One region of the Blautia sp. NSJ-175 genome, then DNA from elsewhere that is predicted to be linked to it. Evidence: riboswitches for the same ligand, from Rfam matches in the RefSeq annotation. Region 1 holds a riboswitch; each other region holds the start of a gene.

Region 1 (3,281 bases):
GTGCCCTGTTCCCTGTAGTAGAGGGTGTAGAAATCTGTGTCCTCCATCATCTTCCAGGCGATGTCCAGTTTTCTGTATCCTCCGGAAATGTTCACATTCTCCGGAGCGTCAGGCGCCTTTGAGGGCTTGGGTACCACGGTCACCGGCTCTGAATAGGCACTGCTCCAGTCGCCGTTCACTGAACGTACCAGAACTGTGTACTCCTCATTGTTTTTCATCTTCTCTGTGCCAAAGCTTGTGATAAGGATACTGTTCTCAGCGGTTGGATATACTTTGCTCTTCCCGTCCTTTTTCACCATAACTTCATAGCCGGCTACATTTGTCTGCGCGTTCCAGGTCACTGTGAATTTCTTATCGCCCGGCTCTGTACTTACATTGTCGGGAATATTCATCACGGGGGCAGGAATCCTGTCCTCCATTCCGTTTAAAAATTCCACCCTGGAGATATCTGCCAGACTGCTTCCTCCGGCATCTGTCACCTTGATGACTACCTTCTTGATCGCAACCTGTTTTCCCAGATTGATGATTATGGTACCGTCCGGTTCCATGACCGCCTGTGCCGCTGTGAGGGCAAACATGGACACTCCGCTTATGGGAACCTCCATGGTCTGCCGCTGCCCGTTTTCATCATCGTATTCAACGGTCACGGACCCTGCCCGGATGATATTGGCGGAATCTCTCGGCGGTGTCAGAACCAGCGCGCCCGCTGTTATATCGGAACGTTTTTCCAGATCAAGCTGCAGTTCCACCGGATTTTCCTCTGATATCTCCCCGCCGTCTGCAGGCTCCAGGGAAACGCTTCCACCGTCGTCCAAAATACTCTCAATACTGCCATCCGACACCCGGGTGGACGCTCCCACATCTGCTGTGATTTCATCCATCAGATAACTTCTTGACACATAAGCTTCCGTTTTCTCAAATCCGTAGCTGTATGAAAGCCACTGCAGATCCACAAGGTCAACACTCTGATCCTGATTCAGATCATAGATACTGTCCGTACTTTCCTGATGAACTGCCAAGACCAATCCCGATTTGTCCTGCTCATCAATCACACCGTCCCTGTTCACGTCACCGTATCCCATAACACCGGGATGTTTTTCCATATCAGAAAAATCCATTCCTGTATAGACATCCAGAAACTGCATCTTCTGCTCCATGGCCTGTATCTCCATATCCTGGTCATACGAGGCAAAGCTGTCTCCGCTTATACTGAGATGGTACTGCCCGGGCTCCAAATCTGTAAAAGATGCCTCCGCCTTTTTAGAAACGCCCTCACCCTCCTGCATGGAAAAGGATGCTGTAAGCTGCCGGCCGCCACCTGTTAAAACTGCCTGCAGTCCTCTGTTCAGCGCTTCCGGGTCACTGTATGGAAGTGTGTAAAGCAGGCTTAGATGCAGCCGGCCTTTCTGTACCACCGCTCCGGTCTCAGAGAGCAGTGCTCCTTCCCCTTTCTGCACATCCGGATTACCTGCCATCTGTTCCCCTGCAGCCCCTTCTTTTCCGGACGCTTCCGTCTGTTCCTCTGCGGTCCCTGCTTTTCCGGTCTCTCCCGTCTGTTCCTCTGCGGTCCCTGCTTTTCCGGTCTCTCCCGTCTGTTCCCCTGTGGTCTCTTTTTTCCCGGATTCTCCTGCCAGTATCCCTGCAGTATCCTCTTTCCCGGATTCTCCCGACAGTATTCCTGTAGTACCTTCTTTTCCGGATTCTCCCGTCTGTTCCTCTGCAGCCTCTGCGTTCTTTGGCGCTCCCGCCTGTTCACCCTGCATTTTCATCTGGCCCTCAGGCACTTCTGCAGGTTGCTGCAGGCTCCTGTTCCTCAGCGTTTCCGCCTGCCATCCGGGCGTCTCGCTCTGCTTCCCGGCATCCATCTTCTGGCTGCTGTCCACATCCATGGATGCTGCCTGCGCACCGGATTTAAAAGACTCCACATCCTGCCCCTGAACAGCGGCAGATGCAGTAGTCCCCGGTGTCTGCAGGAGCATACCGGATACAAGAAGCCAGGCGCATAACTTTTTCATTTTCAATTTTTATTCTCCTTCCCCTTTCAGGGCCAAAAAAAACGATACCCAGGGATATCGTTTTTCTTAAAGACAACAGACGGACAGAATATTCCTGTCCATCACTGTCTGCAGCCCGGCTGTCCCTCCCTTGGGACCCGTGGCTTTGCGTCACTGCCTTACGACAGTTTTGCCCCTTTATTTTTTTTATATTTCCGTTTTCTGACTCTGTTCATGTATTAAACAGGATCACTATATTAAGAATATCAATTTTGACAATTTTAGTCAAGTCTTTTCATTCCATATTTTTGATTTTTTTACAGATTTCTTCCAGAAGACCGTCTCTGTTCTTTTCCGTAACTTCAATCACTTCCACGTCGGGGCGTTCTGCCACTGCCTGTGTAAACGCACCTGTATTCTTCTGCAGGACACCGATGACAAGACTCTGGGTATCCAGACAGGAGAACAATGCTTCCTGAAAGGCGGGGGCATCTGCCTCAGCCTTTCCGAGTTCATCTATCACGGCTGTTTTTTCAGGCATTTCCTTCACCTTTTTCATCACGGCTGCGCCCAGTGTCTCAAAGGTTTCCGGTATGGATATCTTCTTTCCCTTACCGGCCCGTATTAGGATCGGACTGTCATTTTCGTATTCTCCCACAGGTACCAGGCTGTGCAGGTAAAATCCCTTCTGGACACCGCCGATCTCATAGGGCAGTGTTCTGTAACCCACCGGCTCTGTTCCCAGTTCTTCCACAATACGGTTTAAAAGTGTGCTCTTGCCAGCCCCTTTTTCCCCTGTCAGGAAGATATGTTTTCTATGTGCTTCTGAGGGATGGGCCGTGAGTTTTTTCTTTCCGGCCAGCTTTTTCTCTGCCTTATGGCAGCCACACTGGCAAAAAGCCGCTGCCTTTTGGAGCATGGGACGCTTTTTTAAAGGAAATTCCGCATCCGGAAGTGTTTCCAGCAGATCTGCCAGAGCGGATATCTCTTCCACAGAGTGATAGACTCTGAACTCCCCATAGGTTTTTTTATCCCCGGCAAGTCTCCCTGCTATGGCAATCGTCTCCTCTGTCAAACGTTCCGAAACCTCCGCATCCTTATGTGCACAGATGATTCTGGGCACACAAAGTTCATACTCTCCTTCCAGTATGAGGTAATCCACAGGCAGTTTCTCATAGAAATCCCCGCTTACGTCCGCCGGAAGTAAAATATCGGTCTCTTTTTTCCCTTTTACACAGACAAGATCAGCGCCCGCCTCCCTGTGTCTCCACGTATTACTGTCAGAAG
Region 2 (3,281 bases), on a different contig from region 1:
GCCAAAGGACTTTCTGATACTTCCTCTCACTGTGCAGCCGCTTGTGGAGAATGCTATCAAACATGGTCTCTGTAAACAGCCGGAAGGAGGTATCTTATGGATACGTACATTGGAGGAAGAGAAGAATTATCTGGTCATAGTGGAAGACAACGGAATAGGGTTTGATGTGTCCGAAATCATGGGAGAAAAGGATAATTTCGGGCTCATGAATATACAAAAGCGTTTAAAATCCCAGATGGGAGCAGAGGTTAAGATTGAGAGTGCACCTGGTAAAGGGACCAGAGTCACGGTGACGATTCCACGGGATTTTTTAGGGGGGGGGGTATATTTATAAAAACAATACTTGTAGATGATGAATTATGGGCTATGGATAAGTTTGAGATAGAAGCAGCGGCAATACCGGATATTGAGATTGTGGGAAAGTTCGACCGGTCCGATGAGGCGCTTCGATTCGCAGAGAAAAACCGTGTGGATTTTGCTTTGCTGGATGTGGAGATGCCGGGAATGAACGGGCTGGAGCTTGGCAGGGCCCTGAAGGAACTCTATCCGGATATTGTGATCATATTTGTGTCAGGATATGACCAGTATGTAGTGGAGGCCCTGCATGACGGGGCGGACTATTATCTCACCAAACCGTATACCAGCCAGCAAGTGTCAGATACTTTGATACGGGCAAAACTATTATCGAAGCGTCAGGAAAAACCTGTGTTTATCCGCACCTTTGGAACTTTCGAGGTATTTGTGGATGGAAAAGTGGTTATATTTCCGGGTCCTAAGGTAAAGGAGATATTCGCGCTGCTGGTCGATAAGAATGGGGGAGGCCTGACTTCCGAGGAGGCATTTGCCTGCATTTGGGAGGGGAAAGAATATACAGATACGAATCTGAGTCTGTATCGGAGTGCAGTACGGCGTCTGGCTGACTTTCTGGATTCCATAGGACTCAGCGGACTGCTCATAACAGAAAAAAATGTGAGGTGGCTCAATACAGAATTATATGACAGCGATTACAACCGTTTTCTCGCCGGGGATGTCAGGGCTATTAACGAATTTCAGGGTGAGTACATGACGGATTACAGTTGGGGTGAATCTACTCTGGGCAGACTGTGCCGGATGAAGGATGAAAAATAGAATATAAAACGGATAAAAATTGGCTTATTGTGTTTCAATTACACGATGATTACACGGCGCTTGATATATACTGTAATAACAGTATCATGACGTATATAGCAAACCAGGTGAAAGCCGGGGGCGCAAAGCTATAGGGGCTAAGCCGCTGCGGTATGCCAGCCAGTTGCCGTTTGAGACAGAGACCGGATGGTAACAGGTTATGTTATGAATCCGGTCTCTTTTTTGGATTGGAAATACAATGCTCTCAGGATATGGCGCGGTATATGAAGAGCTGACGTGTATTTTTGATGAGGGAGAACCAAACTGGTTACAGGGAAGGGAGGAAGGACAGATTGCAGGAACAGTTGTGGATGGATTTGGCAAACGGAAATCAAATTAACAGGCATCAGGTATATGACAGCCTGCCTGCCCGGATGCGCATGTACAGTGAACGTGTTGCGTATTATGTTCAGATTTTATACCACAGTGCCCTTGATATGGGTATTTACGAAAATGATGCAAAACTGAGCCGTGAGCGACAGCCTTACGTATGGGAAAGTGTTAAGCTGTTCGATATCGGCTATGCGGCAGTTCCGGATTTTCTGAAGCAGAAGCCCTCCCTGACTGCGGAAGAACACAGGATCATGGAACGGCATACAACGGACGGCTTTGCCATCGTGTTAGGGAATCCTGTGGAAGAAGAATTCTTTTCCCTGTCTGAAGAGGAAAAGCTGATCATCAGTATGGGAATGGATGCAGCCATCGGACATCATGAGAGATGGGACGGGAGAGGATATCCTAACCATGAGAGGGGAAGCGCGGCACCGATTTTAGGCAGGATGTGCGCAATCTGTAATGCTTATGATAAGCAGACCAGTACCCGCCTGTATCCGGAGGGGATGCCCCATGAATTTGCCTGTTGTGAAATCGTCCGCGAATCCGGATTTGCATATGATCCGGAGCTGGTCAGGGCATTCATAGAGGCTATGCCGTTGTTTAAAAAGGCCCTGTGCCGAAGCAGGGGACACGAATTGGGAGGTGAAAGCTGATGGAAGAAAAGAAGGATAAAAAAGGCCGGATCCTCGCAGCCATCAATATTATATTGTGTATCATCCTGATTCCGGTCATCTTAATGAATGTGACCGTTATAATCAGTTCGTATATTCATCCGGATGAGATACCGGGGATTTTCGGTATCAAGCCGGTGGCAGTGCTGTCCGGTTCCATGGAGGATACCTTCATGACAGGGGAGCTTATTTTCGTAGAGAAGACGGATACCTCACTCCTGAAAGAAGGGGATGTGATCTGTTATCTTATGGAAGGGCAGGCAGTGACCCATCGTATTGTTAGCATAGAGCAGGATGAGGAAGGTGAAGATTTTTACATAACCAGAGGCGATGCAAACAATACAGAGGACAGGGAAACGGTGAGGCCGGAACAGGTACAGGGAATCTGGAACGGCGTGCATCTGGCCGGTATGGGGAATTTTGTTATATTTCTTTCCAGCACCACAGGGATGATCGTTTTCATTATCTGCCCGATTCTGCTGCTGATCGCCTGGGATGTAATACGGCGCTGGCAGATGGATAAAAAGGAAAGGTCAAGGGCAGACGAACTGGAGGCAGAGCTGAAGGCTCTCAAAGCAGCTCAGAGTGAACGAGAAAAAGCAGAGTTAGAGCAGTAGATTTGTTTTTATTCAGTTGGCTGCATTTGCTGTGCGGGCACAGAGCACTGTAAATGTTCCATATAAATCCGCCGGGGCCACCCGGTAAAACGCTGCGGGCATTTGGGGAAGCGCGACCCGCAGAAATCAAATGGCGTGCTTCCCGGACGCAATAAATTAAAAAGGAGGTTATCCCATGAAAAGAAGAAGAACAACCCGCCTGGGCGTTGTGGCCCTGGCACTTACCCTGATTACGATGACTATGACGGGAGGGACATTGGCGAAGTATACAGCAGAGGTAACGGGTGATACAACGGCAACGGTAGCGAAGTTTGCTTTTGACTTGAACGGAGCGTCGGAACAAACAGAGAAAAAAACGATAAATTTATCTAGTATGTTTTCAAATACTTATAACGATGAGATGGTTAAGGCAGCAGAAGGGAAGAAGGTTGTAGCTCCTGGAACTAGCGGAAAAGTAAAAATAACATTGGATAATAAAGGTGAGGTTAAA
Region 3 (3,281 bases), on a different contig from region 1:
GGGCACTTTTTTGGAAGAAAGCATCAGGGGTCATTTCCCTGTATGGAGGGTGAGAGATGAGGAGATGGAGGCATTATCTGAGGATGTATGGGCAGATTCAGATGCAGAATATGAAGTCCCTGGCTGAGTACAGGACGGATTTCCTGATGATGGTATTTTTTACCGGGTTTTCTCAGGTTTGTAATCTGGGGGTGCTTGGGATCATTTACAGTAATATCCCTGAGGTGGGGGGCTGGAAGCTGTGGGAGATACTGCTTTTGTACAGTTTTCTGTTGTTCTCGGAGGGGTGTATTAACTTCTTTTTTCAGGGAACCTGGAAGATTGCGGAGATGATCAATATGGCGGATCTGGACCGGTTTCTGGTGCGGCCGCTTCCCGTGGGGCTGCAGCTTCTCACGGCCAGGATTGATTTTGACGGGCTGAATAAGATGGGGATTGCGGCGGCTGTGTTTGCTCTGGGGGCAAGTCACTGTAATATCAGGTGGAGTTTGTGGAAAATTGTCTGTCTGGCGGTGTTTCTTGTGGAATGTTGTGTGATTCGTGTGTGTATGATCTGGATTGCAAGCTGTGCCTCATTTTGGATGGAGGGAGGGAAGAACAGTTTGAATTTCTTTGCTATTTCCATTGGGGAGATGGCGAAATATCCGCTGATCATTTATCCGCCTGTACTGCAGGGGATATTTGCGTATTTGATTCCGTATGCGTTTGTCAGTTACTATCCGGTGGGGTATCTGCTGGGAAAGAGCGGGATGCGTGCCGGGGTGATGGTTATGCCGGCAGTGTGTGCGGTGATGGCGGGGGTGGCTGTGATTGTGCTTAAGAGGGGGCTTGGGAGGTATGAGAGTAGTGGGAATTGAGATGGGACAGGATTGTTTCGGGGAATGCGGATGAATTTAAAAATATTAAAATAATGCAGGGTATAACATTGCGAATATATTGTGAAGAAATATTTTTGTCATACTGGATGTGCAAAGTCATATTTGCACATTCTTGGCATAAATAGTATAATTTTGGTACTCTGTAAATACATGTTGACATTTAACACGAAATGGAGTATGGTGAGTTTAAGATAAATATTCGATAATAGTAAAGCTGTCGAAAGGCAGTGACACAAAGCTAAAGGGTCTAAGGTCTAACAAGCATGACTATGACAGCCAGTTGCCGTATTATTTTTTGTAAGGTGATTTTTATACCTTGCTTTATTTTGATACGCTTCTGCCTGCAAATTGCTGCAGGCAGTTTTTATTTCGGGGAAAAGTGTATCCCGAGGTAAAAAGCCGGTAGATACTTGTCACAGGATAAGTATGTTCTTTTTGTACAAAAAATGAAAGAACGCCCCTGCCGGAGGCAGCAGAATCCTTTAGGTTTGTGCAAAGTTCAGGCATAGCGCCGGAGTTTGCCGCACAAACATCCGAAACTGAAAAAAATCAGGAACCGCGCGAGAGTATGCCTAGGCATACTCTCTTTGTTATTATACCTATAATAACAAAAACATCCTGAAGACATAAAATATAATTCCGTGCGGCCAAAAATTTCAGAGGTGAGAGAATTGAGTGAAGAAGAGAAGAAAACAAAGAGCACCGGTGAGATGGTCACTGATAATGCCCTGAAACTTCAGAATGCGGTACTGAGACAGAAAATCATGATCGGAGCCCTTGTAGGTGTTATAGCAGTGGGCGGTGCCGGTGCAGCGGGGTATAAGCTCGGATGGTTTGGCGGAGACAATGACAAGGCACAGGAGGAGCAGGTATCAGCGGATATTGATCCAAATGCAGGGGACTGGGACGGAACTATCCCGGAGGCCCCGAAAGGCGATCCCAATGCGGAGAATATAGAATTACCGGGATATCCTAAGATATATATTCCTGCAGGACAGACAGATGTGGATGTGGCATTTTCCAACCCGGAAGGGAACCCCTGTTATTTTACATTCCAGCTTGTGCTCAAGGACAGCGGGGAAGTGCTTTATGAATCAAAACAGGTGCCTCCCGGGGAGGCGATTACAACAGCTACATTGAGCAAGGCTTTGGATGCAGGGGAATATGCGGCTGAACTGAGAATCACAACGGCAAGTATTGTGGACTTATCCCCCATGAACGGAGCAAATATGGAGACCGTGCTCGATGTGAGATAAGGGTGGTGTTTCATGGACAGCAGGAATTGGAGAGGGATTGTAATTTCTGTTATCACGTCAGCGGTACTTGTAGTTGGAAATACAGGGATGGCCTTTGCTGACGCGGAGCAATTTAATGAAGACGGGGAAGCAGATCCTGCAGTATCACAGGAGCTTGTCCGGGATGTGGACGGAAATTGGATTTCAGCAGATATAGAAGAACCTCAGGATTTTGACGAAGAAGAGGAAACAGAAGATAGTCTTCAGGAAGAAAATGAGGAAGAAAAGGATGAAGTCAACAGAGTGCATCATCACGATGAATTCTGTGGCTATAGAGAGGCAGTGCCGGAAATACCATGCGACCATGAGTGTGTGGATACGGATGGGGACGGCATTACAAATCATTGTCCGGAATGTGCGTACCGGCCTGCAGTTGAAGCGGTTCCCTGCAAGTATGAGCTGGAAAAGCTGAAAGCAGAAGAAGAGCTGAAAAAGCAGCAGGAGCTGGAGGAACAGCAGGAAAGTAAGGATTTGGAGGAGGAAGACCAGGATTCAGAGCAGCAGGGGGAAGATGACCCCGAAAGTGAAAATCCTGAACAGAAGGATTCCAAACCGGAAGAATCCGGGGAGACAGACGGACAAAATAATAAGAAAGAAGATGAGAACGGAGGAGAAGAAAGCGGTGACAGTCAGAAAGATACACCGTCCGGAATAACAAATCAGGGCCAGAAGGATAATATTTCCCATATGGATGAACAGGCCCATGAGGTGACCTCACCTCAAACGGAAGGACAGGAGGATATTTCTGAGGAAACAGACGCAGAAGATGAAGAGACAGCGGATACCGGTGGAAAGGATGAAGGGGAAGCCATAGATGGAATAGAAGATATGGATAATAACCCGGAAGAACTGGATGCTGAAAAAGAGCCGCTGCCGTCAAATGAACCTGTATATGAAGTCGAAATTCCTTCACAGGTAAAACTGACAGATGACACGGACAGCTTTACGATTCAGACTAAGAAATTGATACCGGAAGAGGATGGAGAGCTTGTAGTCACAGTGGAAGGAACTGAGAGCAGAGACAGGAGGAACTTCGCATTGTACTGCGGAGAAAACAGTTGGGAATACCGGCTGGAGATAGCCGGAAACTTGATTACACCGGAAGAGA

What was found. A riboswitch is a leader RNA that binds a small molecule or an ion and turns the genes downstream of it on or off. The one in region 1 is predicted to bind cyclic di-GMP.
Region 2: linked by a shared signal. The riboswitch ahead of MUB35_RS14155 (HD-GYP domain-containing protein) and the one ahead of MUB35_RS13680 (fibronectin type III domain-containing protein) in region 1 are both predicted to bind cyclic di-GMP.
Region 3: linked by a shared signal. The riboswitch ahead of MUB35_RS14325 (hypothetical protein) and the one ahead of MUB35_RS13680 (fibronectin type III domain-containing protein) in region 1 are both predicted to bind cyclic di-GMP.

What each region holds. Positions count from the first base shown of each region.
Region 1 is NZ_JALIFQ010000007.1:273,794-277,074, reverse strand. Features, by position in the region: gene MUB35_RS13680 (fibronectin type III domain-containing protein) at 1-2,015, opposite strand, end outside; cyclic di-GMP riboswitch class I at 2,122-2,199, opposite strand; gene mobB (molybdopterin-guanine dinucleotide biosynthesis protein B) at 2,290-3,281, opposite strand, start outside.
Region 2 is NZ_JALIFQ010000008.1:60,077-63,357, forward strand. Features, by position in the region: gene MUB35_RS14145 (sensor histidine kinase) at 1-334, shown strand, start outside; gene MUB35_RS14150 (response regulator) at 340-1,128, shown strand; cyclic di-GMP riboswitch class I at 1,216-1,299, shown strand; gene MUB35_RS14155 (HD-GYP domain-containing protein) at 1,461-2,156, shown strand; gene MUB35_RS14160 (signal peptidase I) at 2,156-2,791, shown strand; gene MUB35_RS14165 (hypothetical protein) at 2,967-3,281, shown strand, end outside.
Region 3 is NZ_JALIFQ010000008.1:101,169-104,449, forward strand. Features, by position in the region: gene MUB35_RS14315 (ABC transporter permease) at 1-53, shown strand, start outside; gene MUB35_RS14320 (ABC transporter permease) at 57-857, shown strand; cyclic di-GMP riboswitch class I at 1,076-1,166, shown strand; gene MUB35_RS14325 (hypothetical protein) at 1,550-2,134, shown strand; gene MUB35_RS14330 (hypothetical protein) at 2,147-3,281, shown strand, end outside.